DNA from 2 places in the Dyadobacter sp. HNCC25DJ184 genome. Region 2 is predicted to be linked to the other one. Evidence: riboswitches for the same ligand, from Rfam matches in the RefSeq annotation. Region 2 holds a riboswitch; the other holds the start of a gene.

Region 1 (6,043 bases), on a different contig from region 2:
ACCCCTCAGCCCTCTTCACATCCTCCTGATTTTCAGCAGACAACCCTATAATTTTCCCGGTTGGCAGTAGTTCTTTCAGCAATTCATATGGCATATCGCTCTGGCCAACATGTACTCCTTCTGCATCTACTGCCAGCGCCACGTCAATTCTATCGTTGATAATTAGCGGCACATCATATGGAGCCAGTAATGCCTTCAAGTGAAAAGCCCGCTCGACAAAAGCTCTGGTCCCCAAAGATTTCTCCCGAAGTTGAACCATCGTTACCCCGCCTTTGACAGCCTCCTCCACCACCTCATAAAAGTCCCGCCCTTGGCAAGCCAGCTCGTCCGTTACGAGGTATAGTTTTATTAGATCCCTTATCTCTGCCATATCATTAATCTACTTTTGCCAACCTTGACAAATGTTCTGGCGTGATATTATAAAGTGCGTTCAAAAACTCCATTTGAAAAGTACCTGGTGAGTTGGTCTTCTCCCAGGCAAGTTGGCCAGCGACTCCCATCGTCGCAGCGGCGGAAACGGCCGCTTCAAAAGGATCAGACTGAATCGCCGCGAAGGCTCCCGCCAAAGTGGACGCGGTACACCCCATGCCAGTCACACCTGTCATGAGCGAAACACCGTTGTTTACATATGCAATTTTGTCCTTGAAAACGATCAGGTCAGTAGGGCCGCTAACGCTGACTACGCTTCCGTAATTGTTAGAAAGTTGTAGGGCGGCTTCCAGACTATCATTTACAGCGGCAGAACTATCCACCCCTTTTGTCTGAATGTCCAGACCGGCGAGTGCCATAATTTCAGAAGCATTTCCGCGGATAATAGTGGGTGAAGCCGCGTCGAGCAGTCTTTTCAATACATTGTTACGATATGGAGTCGCCCCCGCACCGACCGGATCAAGAATGATCGGTACGCCAATAGACTTCGCTTTCTTCATCGCTAGAACCATTCCATCCACCCAGTCGGGCGACAAAGTGCCGATGTTCACTACCAGCGCGCCCGCGATCGAAACCATATCTTCCACCTCCTCTATTGCATGTGCCATCACAGGCGATGCGCCAATAGCCAGTAAGGCATTGGCGGTAAAATTCATAACCACGAAATTCGTTATGTTGTGGACCAGAGGCGATTTGGCTCTGAGTGTTTCTAAATTCTTTTCCGGATTGTATTTCATTGCATAACATTTAAACAAAGGTTATGAATGAGCTGAAAGGAGCACTGCACCCTATTCCGTTATGAATACGATATCAGTTTTGAAAAGTGGAATTCGGTAATTACACCGGTTCAACGCTTTTTCCTACGACAGTATAAACTGTTTCAGGTTCAAAGGGTATAAATCTCAGTCCGTTTTTGGACACCCCTAAAGCCATTCTTATCAGCGAAAGTAGTAGTTTAAAATGAAATGTTTTTGTTCTACCCAAATATTTTCAAAGAAGGTATGTTGGAGAAATGACGGTCACGAGTAGATGGCTGCAATCCAAATGTCATTTTCAGGTATTGGAGTTCCTGCTTCTTTAAGGTGCTTTTTGATATCAGCATACTCCATGGCCACAGGCTCAACCGCGTCAAGGATCTGGCAGTCATTAATAAAAGATTGAAATCGTGGCAAGTTGTAATCGACTCTTAAAGAATTCTTTGCTCCGTACAATAATTTTCCACATACAGTTATTGGGAGATAAATCAGATCGAACTGTTTCAACAAATTGACTGTGGAAGCATTAGCGTTAAGAACCTCAATAGCAATATTGGTATCTAAAACGATCTTGGTTAATGCCATTCGTTGTCTATTTTACCAAACTCATCGTTTACTATTTGGGTAATTTCGCGAGCCGATTCGTTATCGATCGCTCCTGCATGAGACAAAACTTTGTCGCTGTTTCGATTTAAGGGCATGTTAGCCTTTAAAAGCTTCAAAAAATCATAAAGCTGAGTTTGTAACCTACTGTTCTCGGAAATTGCAGTTACATCCAATTGAATTTGCTCTTGTATGCTCATAAAAAATGTGTTGCAGTTATCATGAGGAACAAAATTCTCTATAATTCAGGTTCAAAGGGTATAAATCTCAGTCCGTTTTTGGACACCCCTAAGGCCATTCTTATCAGCGAAAGTAGTAGTTTTGATCATATGAAAAAAGAACTGGGAAAACCAAAGTCGGGTGAGGCTCGTAAAATCCTCCTCGCTAGCTTTTCCCGAATATCAACCATAAACCCATTGTTAATGATTAAAGCTGCAATTTTTGATATGGACGGGCTACTGATCGATTCAGAGCCGATATGGGCAGAAGCCGCCAGAGAGGTCATGAGAAAAGTAAATTTCGACGTGACAGATGCAATAAAAAGAGAATCCACAGGTCTTTCCACACAACTATTTCTTGAATATTGTTACAAACTTCAGCCATGGGATGCCGTATACTCATTGGAAGATCTTGAAATTGAAATTCTCGATTATGCACACGAGCATATTCCATTGCGCGTTAGCCTTATGCCCGGCGTCATTGAAGTGCTCGACACTCTGAAAAACAAAGGATTATTGCTTGCTGTCGCCTCCGCCTCTCATATGGATTTGATTGAGAATGTGTTGAGAAAGCTGGACATTCTGCAGTACTTCGATACCTGGCATTCAGGTGTTCTTGAAGAATTCACCAAACCTCACCCTGCAGTATATTTGGCAACAGCGGCTAAACTGGGTGTAAAACCGCAGGAATGCATTGCCTTTGAAGATTCATATGCAGGACTTATGTCGGCACATACAGCAGGGATGTTGACTGTTAGCGTACCGGCTCCCGACGTTTTCGACAATCCAAAGTTCGATATCGCGCATTTTAAGATACCTTCACTTGAAAAGTTTATATTTAGCGAAGTCAATTCCTTTGCCGGGGCATATCCTTAATAATCAGTAAAAACTCTTATACGTTTTAGAAAAACCATGTTTGGACTTCGTCATTTTAGCTTTGTAGTTGCAACAAGGATTTGTATCATCATTCTTTCCTGCTTTTTGCTCTTTTGGCTGTCCGGTCATGAAACCAACCGAACCCTGATCATCATTCTCGGCTTGATTGCTATTTCTATTCAAGGGGTTTTGCTATATCAATATGTTACGAATGTTAACCGGAAACTGATCTATTTTCTGGAATCGGTACGTTATTCTGATTTCACGATCAATTTCCGATCTGATAATAAAATGGGTAAGACTTTTAAAGAATTGAATCAGCAGTTCAATGAGGTCTTACTCGCTTTTCGACAGGCGCGTGCTGAAAAAGAAGCTAACCTTCAGTATCTGAACACGATCGTTCAGCAGATTGGAACTGGTTTGATCACATTCGACGGAAATGGTAAAGTCAATATTATCAACAACGCGGCACTAAGATTGCTGGGATTATATCGTTTACACAATCTGTCGGAACTGCAGGAAAAGCACCCCAAACTCTATGAGCTCCTTTCTGACCAAACTGCCAGCGTCAGAGAATTGTACCGTACTCCATCAGACCACCCACTTGCCCTCCAGGGTACTGCTATTCAGTTGCGGGGTAATTGGGTAAAGATCGTGGCTCTGCAAAACATTGAAACTGAGCTCCAAAGGCAGGAAGTAGAATCCTGGCAAAACCTTACGCGGGTACTCAGGCATGAAATAATGAACTCTATGACGCCAATTGTTTCGCTCGTCGGGACGATGCGGATGATTGTGAATGAGGATATTGAAAAAACCACAACGGATCTGGAAGCTGTTTCCGATTTGAAAGAAGCTTTGCATACGCTCGAAAAAAGGAGTAAAGGAATGATGCAATTTGTGAACGCATACCGCGACTTCACGACTTTGCCCAAACCGATTTTTGCAAATCTTTTGGTAGACGAGATTGTAAGCGAGGTATTGCAACTTTTACAAGCCGACCTCACCTCAGCGGGCATTGTATATCAATTAAACATCAAACCTGAAAACCTTACCATTAAAGCGGATTCAAATCAGATTCAGCAAGTTCTGATCAATCTGATCAAAAACGCTTCGGAAGCATTCTCTACTCAAAGGGAATGTATGATTACTATTAAGGCATATCACAACGAGAGAAATACCATCATCGAGGTTACGGATAACGGAGATGGCATTGAACCTGAGGCACTTGAAAATATTTTCATCCCTTTTTACACCACAAAAAAGACTGGATCGGGTATTGGATTGAGCCTTTCGCGCCAAATTTTGCAGCAGCACGGCGGCAACCTGATTGTGAATTCGGAAGTTGGAAAAGGAACCACCTTTAGTATTGTAATTTGATTCGAAAAAATATAACTTTATAACAATCAATGGACGCAACTTTCAACCTTAATAGAGGATTGGTCTTCTTGATTTTAAGAAAGTATGTTACAAATTATAACCCGGCAGAGGATGAAGGTTTTTACAAAATGGATGGTGATGTTGGCGTTAGCCGGACTAGCGGCCTGCGACGAATCTGCGGTCGATAAGGCAAATAAAGATGAAATTCTTTTCAAAGAGACAGTTCAAATCTACGATATACCCAAAGCTACGCTTACCTTTTTTGATGTGCAAGACAGCCGCTGTCCTGCCAATGTACAATGTATTTGGGCGGGAAATGCGACCGTTGATCTGGAACTGAATGGTATCAGCGTCGAAGGCAGGGTAACGAAGCATGTTGTAATGTGTGTTGGTGATTGCCGTATGCCACGTAAAAAATCGGGTTTCACCGAAATCGATACGCTGACCACCACTTTTGCTGATCAGCCATATCGTTTCATTCTCAAAAAAGTCAATTCATATCCGATTGTTGATTCTACAAAAATCAAGGCCAATTATGCGATAGAACTCAAAGTTGAGGCACTAGAGTAAGGAATATATATCCCAAAACCTTCTCGTCATACAACCAAATGTACTGGCGTCCCCGACTGGGCGTCCCCGACTGGGCGTCGAACATGCCTGACAATCCCTGACCACACTTTTCAAATGCAAAACTCAAATCACGAGTTGGCGAGCTTACTTTTCCGATATCCGTAACTGAAATAAATCACAAGCCCAATCGCCAGCCACGCTATAAAAATAAGCCAGTTGGATGACCCGAGTTCTGTCATCAGGTATAGATTAGTTAATATGCCTGCCACAGGTAAAAACGAGAATTTGTATTTGTAGCTAAAAAAGGAAAGTCCTGCCCATATCAGCCAAAATACGATCGTCAATACCTTGTGTTCTATCACTTCCATAAATGTCAGCGCGTCCCATTCTTTCAATGTTTCCTGACCGTATAAAAGCAATCCGATTACGGCAACGGCTAACAAAAGTCCGACAAGATATCTTCCATTTATATAAGGTACTCTAAACTTTGACCTGCTCGAAAGCCCCGTATAGTCAAGATAAAGCACCCCGCCGCACACTAAAATGAATGCAAAAAAAGTCCCCACACTCGTCAAATCGACAAAGAAATCCATTTTAAAAAACAGAGCAGGAATACCGACCAGAAACCCTGTGACGATCGTTGCGAAAGAAGGGGTGTGGAATTTGGGGTGAATCTTAGAAAACCGTTTCCATAACAAACCGTCCCTGCTCATAGTCATCCAAATCCTCGGCTGGCCTAATTGATATACCAATAATGCACTCGTAATCGCAATTACCGAACTCACTGATATCAAACCTGCCATAAAGTCCAGACCCACATTTTGGAAAACGAAAGCCAACGGATCGCTTACGTTCAGTTCTTTGTAGTTGACCATTCCGGTCAATACCAGCGTAATCAGAACATACAATACAGTGCAGATGATCAAACAATAAATCATTGCCTTCGGCATATCCCGCTGCGGATCTTTGCATTCTTCTGCGGTGGTCGATATCGAATCAAACCCGATAAAGGCAAAAAAGACAGCTGCAACTCCACTTAAAACGCCTTTGACACCATTGGGCGCAAAGGGTGTCCAATTCTCAGGTTTTACATAAAAAGCACCGGCGAAAATTACCAGCAACACCACTCCGACTTTCAAAACAACCATGAGGTTGCTGGCTGTCCGCGATTCCTTAATCCCGACATATACCAATGCAGTAATCAATCCCGTGATC
Region 2 (6,043 bases):
TGATAAAGAGCAATGCAAGATTTTTCATGGCCGAAGGTTTTGGGATAAGGGATATATTATCCGATGGACACAAAAAAGTAGGTTTTAGTTGGAAGGCTTACCGCCGCCAAACTTGTCACGCTAACTTCGATTTGCAATCGAAGTTGTATGGTAAAGCGTTTGCAACGCGAATGATTTGTACAATAACTTCCTCGTAAAAGTCTCCAACTGCAAGTCTTATCACGTCTGGGAGTTTTTTGGCAAATTGAAGGAATTTTGCAAACGATTGATAATTAACAAATTATGTGTTTGTTGCGTTGCAAACGCTTAACCATTGCGAACCGATTACAAATCGGTTCGAGCCCCGCTCGAGTCCCATTCGAGCCGCCGTTTACAACATCGCAAGTTCTAAAAACGACCGCGCTAACTTCGATTTGCAATCGAAGTTGTATGGCAAAGCGTTTGCAACGCGAATGATTTGTACAACAACTTCCTCGTAAAGTCTCCGACTGCAAATCTTATCACGTCTGGGAGCTTTTTGGCAAATTGAAGGAATTTTGCAAACGATTGATAATTAACAAATTATGTGTTTGTTGCGTTGCAAACGCTTAACCATTGCGAACCGATTACAAATCGGTTCGAGCCCCGCTCGAGTCCCATTCGAGCCGCTGTTTACAAACATCGCAAGTTCTAAAAACGACCGCGCTAACTTCGATTTGCAATCGAAGTTGTATGGTAAAGCGTTTGCAACGCGAATGATTTTTACAATAACTTCTTTGAAGAAGTCTCCAACTACAAATCTTACCACGTTTGGGAGCTTTTTGGCAAATTGAAGGAATTTTGCAAACGATTGATAATTAACAAATTATGTGTTTGTTGCGTTGCAAACGCTTAACCATTGCGAACCGATTACAAATCGGTTCGAGCCACCGAAAGATTTCTTATAGCTTGAAATTTAGACCAATCAGAAAATTCCGCCCTGCTTGCGGAAAATAGAAGTTTTCCTGGGTCAAAGCGCCCCCGGCTATATATCCATAGGTATATCCATTTGACTCATATAGTTCATTCAGGATATTGTTGATCAATAAATTGAAAGTAATTTCCTTTACCCATTTAGGTTTTACAGTCCACGAGAAACGGATATCGTTTGTGAAATATGCATCCAGCCTTCTGGTTTCGTCAGAAGTATTGTCCAGATATTGCTTGCCAACATATTTACTAAGCAAAGCGATTTCGGTGCTAGCCGTCGGAGCGTAAGTAATCTGGCTTCCAATGATCACATTTGGTGAAAATGAAATATCCGACTTTCCATGGTTGATGGTCTGATAGCCACCGTTGTCGTAATCGACGATATATTCTATGAAATTATTGATCTTGTTTTGGCTAAAAGTCGCGTTAGCGTTCCATTTCAATTTCTTCGAAAATGCGACAGCTCCTTCCAGCTCGATTCCCGCGCGATAACTCTTCGGCACATTCACGCGGACAGAATTTCCAACATCATTGATTTGACCCGTCAACACCAGTTGATTTTTATATTTCATCAAATAATAATTGGCCGAAAATGCCCAGACACCTCTCTGCGTGCGAAATCCGGCTTCTATATTCTGCAGATTTTCAGGTTTTGGGAAAAGTCCGGCAGTTGAATTGGCGAAGTCGTCGCGGTTGGGTTCTTTATTGCCAATGCTATAGGATGCATATACAGAGCTTTGCTCGGCGATCTGGTAGTTAATACCGGCTTTTGGATTAAAAAAAGTATAATGCTGATCAAAATCTAATGGCACCTGATCATTGTCTGCCCCGTAAATTTTGTGTCTCACATCCCGTACCTGAATATCTCCGAACGCATTCAGTTTATCGGTAAACTGGTAATATACCTTAGCATACAGGTTGAAGTCGGTTTTCGTACCATTGTTGAAATAGTAACGATATTCGTTATCGATATTTCCTGCATTTCTTGCCCATACGATTTCTCCATAGTGGTCCCCGTCATATTTATTCCAGCCACCGCCGACGGTCGCTTTCAGCTTTTTAAAGTTGTTGTAATCAAGCGAAAAAGTGGTGCCATAAAAGTAGTTGTCCAGCCATCTTCTGCGTATAATATCGGAGCGAGTCAGCGTATCGCCGCCAATAATTACGTTTGGCAACTTGTAATTACTATACTTATCCTGATCACGATATTGCTCGTAATATCCTAAACCACGTACCAGAAATCCATTCAGATTCAAGGTGATTTTGTCGGTTAACGTATGTGAGGAAACCAGTTGATAATGATCCTGACGATAATTATCAACCTCATTTTTATAGGTATAATAATTATAAGTACGATCGTTGGAATTCAACAGATTTTGCGCATCCCGTTCGTTCAGCGAGTTTCGTTCAATATATGCGTTGATTCCTTCAATATCTCCGCGTACTTTGGCTTCCGGGCTTCCGTTCCATGATTGGTACGTCCTTTCTTTACCGCTAAATACATTCACCCTTACAAAACTTTTCTTGCCAAAATATCCGCCCGACAAATAATAAGAATGCAGGTTGGATGTAGCCCGATCCACAAATCCATCGGACGAAACTCTGGAAAGCCTGGCGTCAAAAGTAAATTTGTCTTTGATCAGACCTGTTCCCAGCTTCAGCGTATTCTTGAAAGTATTGAATGAACCTGCAGAGTTGTTGAGCTCAGCATAGGCTTCCGGCCGGAAAGTATTGGTATTGATATTTACGGTTGCTCCAAACGATCCCGCTCCGTTGGTGGAAGTTCCGACGCCGCGCTGGATTTGAATACTGCCGACAGAAGAAGCAAGATCGGGCATGTTTACCCAATATACACCCTGGCTTTCAGCATCGTTATAGGGAATTCCATTGACAGTCACATTGATACGCGTGGCGTCCGAACCACGGATTCTGATTCCGGTATATCCAACGCCGCCACCTGCATCGCTTGTTGACACGAGCGACGGAGTGAAGTTCAATAGGACAGGTAAATCCTGACCGAGATTTTGTTTGTTCAGAGTTTCCGCGGACACGTTGGTATATGCCATTGCGCTTTTGTCCGTAACGCGAGTCGCGTTGATAATCACTTCATCTGCCTGATATGTGCTTTTAATGAGATCTACATTTACCGGGCCCGATATATCCCGGACGTTCAGCTTAACGGTCTCATAACCAATATAGGAGATCTCGATAGACGGAGTGCTTTCAGCGATATTTTTCAGGGTAAAAGAACCCGAACCGTTGGTGGTGGTGCCACGGATATCGTTTGCTTTAATGGTTGCTCCGGAAAGCGGTTTATTGTCATCAGCATCGTGAACGGTGCCGGTAATTGTTCTTTGCGCCAAAACCGGAAAGGATATGGACAACAAAAGAAGTACTGTTTTCAGATAGGTCGTAACTTTTCGCATAGCGATAAAATTTGTTACGAGAGGCAAGGGGCCACCTATCGGGTTGTAAATTAATAAGTTAAAAAATTAAAACTCGCTTCAACATTTCAAATAAAACATAGGCCTCTGTTTTATTATGATCACGATTGAGCTTCTCTTCCTACGCCGGCATTACCCGGATCAGGTATTATGGGTATGATCTCAGCCCGTTTGGTAGGGCACCCCTTTGAGATTATGGTGCAAATATACGGAGAAAAATGGTTGAAACGATGGAATTATTGAGGGGGCCGTGTCAACACCTTTTGGCGTATTGGCTTAGTCCGAATCTGGAAACTGTATATTGTTTAAATTTTATATCAAATAGATTGAAAGAAGTCTCAATTTTACTATACCCGGATTCTCTCACATTTTCCGTATTTTTACTCTGATATCACGCTCATAGAAAACAGATTCCAATGCCTAGCCATACAGACACGAGCACAGTTAGTGCTGCCCAAAGTTCAATAGATCTCGAGTATCAATATGGTGCGCACAATTATAAACCGATGCCGGTTGTTCTCAAAAAGGGGCTTGGCGTACATGTTTGGGATGTGGAGGGAAAGCAATATCTGGATTTTCTGTCGGCCTATAGTGCAGTGAGTCAGGGACATTGCCATCCGCGTATTGTTGATGCGCTGATCCAACAGGCGCAGCAACTAACGCTTACGTCCAGAGCATTTTTCAACGATCGGCTAGGGGAATGCGAAAAATACATGGCTGAATATTTCGGTTATGATAAAGTATTGATGATGAATTCGGGTGTTGAAGGTGGCGAAACGGCACTGAAACTAACCCGGAAATGGGCATATAAAGTTAAAGGAATTGCTCCGAACCAAGCTAAAACGGTGTATGCTTCGGGGAATTTCTGGGGTCGAACACTGGCTGCTATTTCTTCTTCTACTGATCCTTCCAGTACCGGCGATTACGGGCCATTCTTGCCTGGATATGAAATTATCCCTTACGATGATCTGAATGCACTTGAGGATCTTTTCAAAAAAGATAAAAACATTGCGGGCTTTATGGTAGAGCCTATTCAGGGAGAAGCTGGGGTGGTTGTGCCACAGGCAGGATATTTGCAGGGAGTGCGGAAATTGTGTACAAAATATGATGTTCTTTTTATCGCTGACGAAGTGCAGACAGGAATTGGAAGGACAGGAAAAAGACTGGCTTGTGATTGGGAAGATGTGAAGCCGGATATTCTGGTTTTGGGAAAAGCACTTTCTGGAGGCACCATGCCGGTTTCAGCAGCCCTGGCCAACGATGAAGTGATGTTGACTATCGCCCCGGGAGAACACGGATCAACATATGGGGGAAACCCGCTGGCGTGTGCCGTCACCATAGCCGCCCTGCAAGTTGTGGAAGATGAAGATCTGGCTGGAAATGCTGAATCTATGGGTCTGTTATTTAGAAGAAGAATATCTGAGTTACAAAAACAATGTTCTCTGATTGAGCTCGTTAGGGGTAAGGGACTTTTGAATGCGATTGTAATTAACGACGATGAGGAAAGTGACACTGCGACAAAACTTTGTTATCAAATGATGGATAGAGGATTACTTTGCAAACCAACGCACGGCAATAAAATCCGTTTCGCACCTCCGCTTGTTATCAACGAAGCGCAGCTAAATCAGGCTTGTGATATTATTGAAGAAGTATTTCTTAACTATAAATAATAGAGGGGTGATTTGGAAGTTACCATCTCTATGGGAAAAGGTTGCAGGATTTCATTCATAAGAAAAAAAGCTATTCCTTGCGGCAATTCACTCATTCACACATTCTCTCATTGAATCTATATGAATCTAAAAGGACTTCTCGCGTTTTTGGTAATCGGTTTTATATTTCAAAGCTGTAAGGATAACCCCGTTGAACCAGATCCGGGCTCTGCGACTACCCTTACAACAAACAAGTGGATATATAGCGAAATGTCTTTCTGGTATTACTGGAAAGATGAAATGACCAAAAAACCCGATTATACTCTTAACTCTGAAGACTTCTTCGAATCGCTTCTATACAAATACGATGCAACCTTGCGCCCCGACGGCGACCGTTTTTCGTGGATTCAGGAAAGCGCAGAAGAGCTGACAGCCGGCCTAAGTGGAGAAGAAACCACCACAGGAATGGAATATAAATTGTCCATCTATCCAACAGGCACTAATAATATTGTCGGTGTTGTCATTTATACCTTGCCTGGTTCACCAGCTCAAAAAGCTGGATTCAAAAGAGGTGACGTCTTTACCGGAATCAACGGTCAACAACTGAACAGAAGTAATTATCAAGCGCTGGTCGCAGCAACTGGAACTATATCTTACTCGATGGGAAGTATTGATGCTCAGGGGGTTATTGCTGAAACAAATGTTAAGAAAAGTGTGACTACAGCCGTCGTTCAGGCAGATCCTGTCTTTTATGATACTCTTTTTCAATATGGGGCCAACAAAATTGGATATCTGGTCTATCATCAATTTATTCCTGAACCCTATAAGGCGGACAATCTTCAATATGACAAAGAATTGGAACAGGTCATTGGCTCGTTTAAGGATAATGGAGCAACTTCGGTTGTTCTTGATCTTAGATATAACCCGGGGGGTTACGTAAGTTCCGCTACTACTTTGGGAAGTTTACTCGGTAAAGTGACAGCTGACGATATTTTTTATTAC

The links. A riboswitch is a leader RNA that binds a small molecule or an ion and turns the genes downstream of it on or off. The one in region 2 is predicted to bind thiamine pyrophosphate.
Region 1: it holds a riboswitch for thiamine pyrophosphate, as region 2 does, so the genes downstream of both, thiM (hydroxyethylthiazole kinase) here and AC1XUD_RS07355 (TonB-dependent receptor) in region 2, are expected to answer to the same signal.

What each region holds. Positions count from the first base shown of each region.
Region 1 covers NZ_JBXHAQ010000006.1:113,517-119,559, forward strand. The annotation lists gene thiE (thiamine phosphate synthase) at 1-370, opposite strand, end outside; gene thiM (hydroxyethylthiazole kinase) at 375-1,166, opposite strand; TPP riboswitch at 1,270-1,364, opposite strand; gene AC1XUD_RS11075 (PIN domain-containing protein) at 1,449-1,769, opposite strand; gene AC1XUD_RS11080 (hypothetical protein) at 1,760-1,987, opposite strand; gene hxpB (hexitol phosphatase HxpB) at 2,009-2,881, shown strand; gene AC1XUD_RS11090 (sensor histidine kinase) at 2,918-4,258, shown strand; gene AC1XUD_RS11095 (hypothetical protein) at 4,370-4,828, shown strand; gene AC1XUD_RS11100 (amino acid permease) at 4,957-6,043, opposite strand, start outside.
Region 2 covers NZ_JBXHAQ010000004.1:87,715-93,757, reverse strand. The annotation lists gene AC1XUD_RS07360 (hypothetical protein) at 1-28, opposite strand, end outside; gene AC1XUD_RS07355 (TonB-dependent receptor) at 921-3,374, opposite strand; TPP riboswitch at 3,494-3,589, opposite strand; gene rocD (ornithine--oxo-acid transaminase) at 3,809-5,062, shown strand; gene AC1XUD_RS07345 (S41 family peptidase) at 5,183-6,043, shown strand, end outside.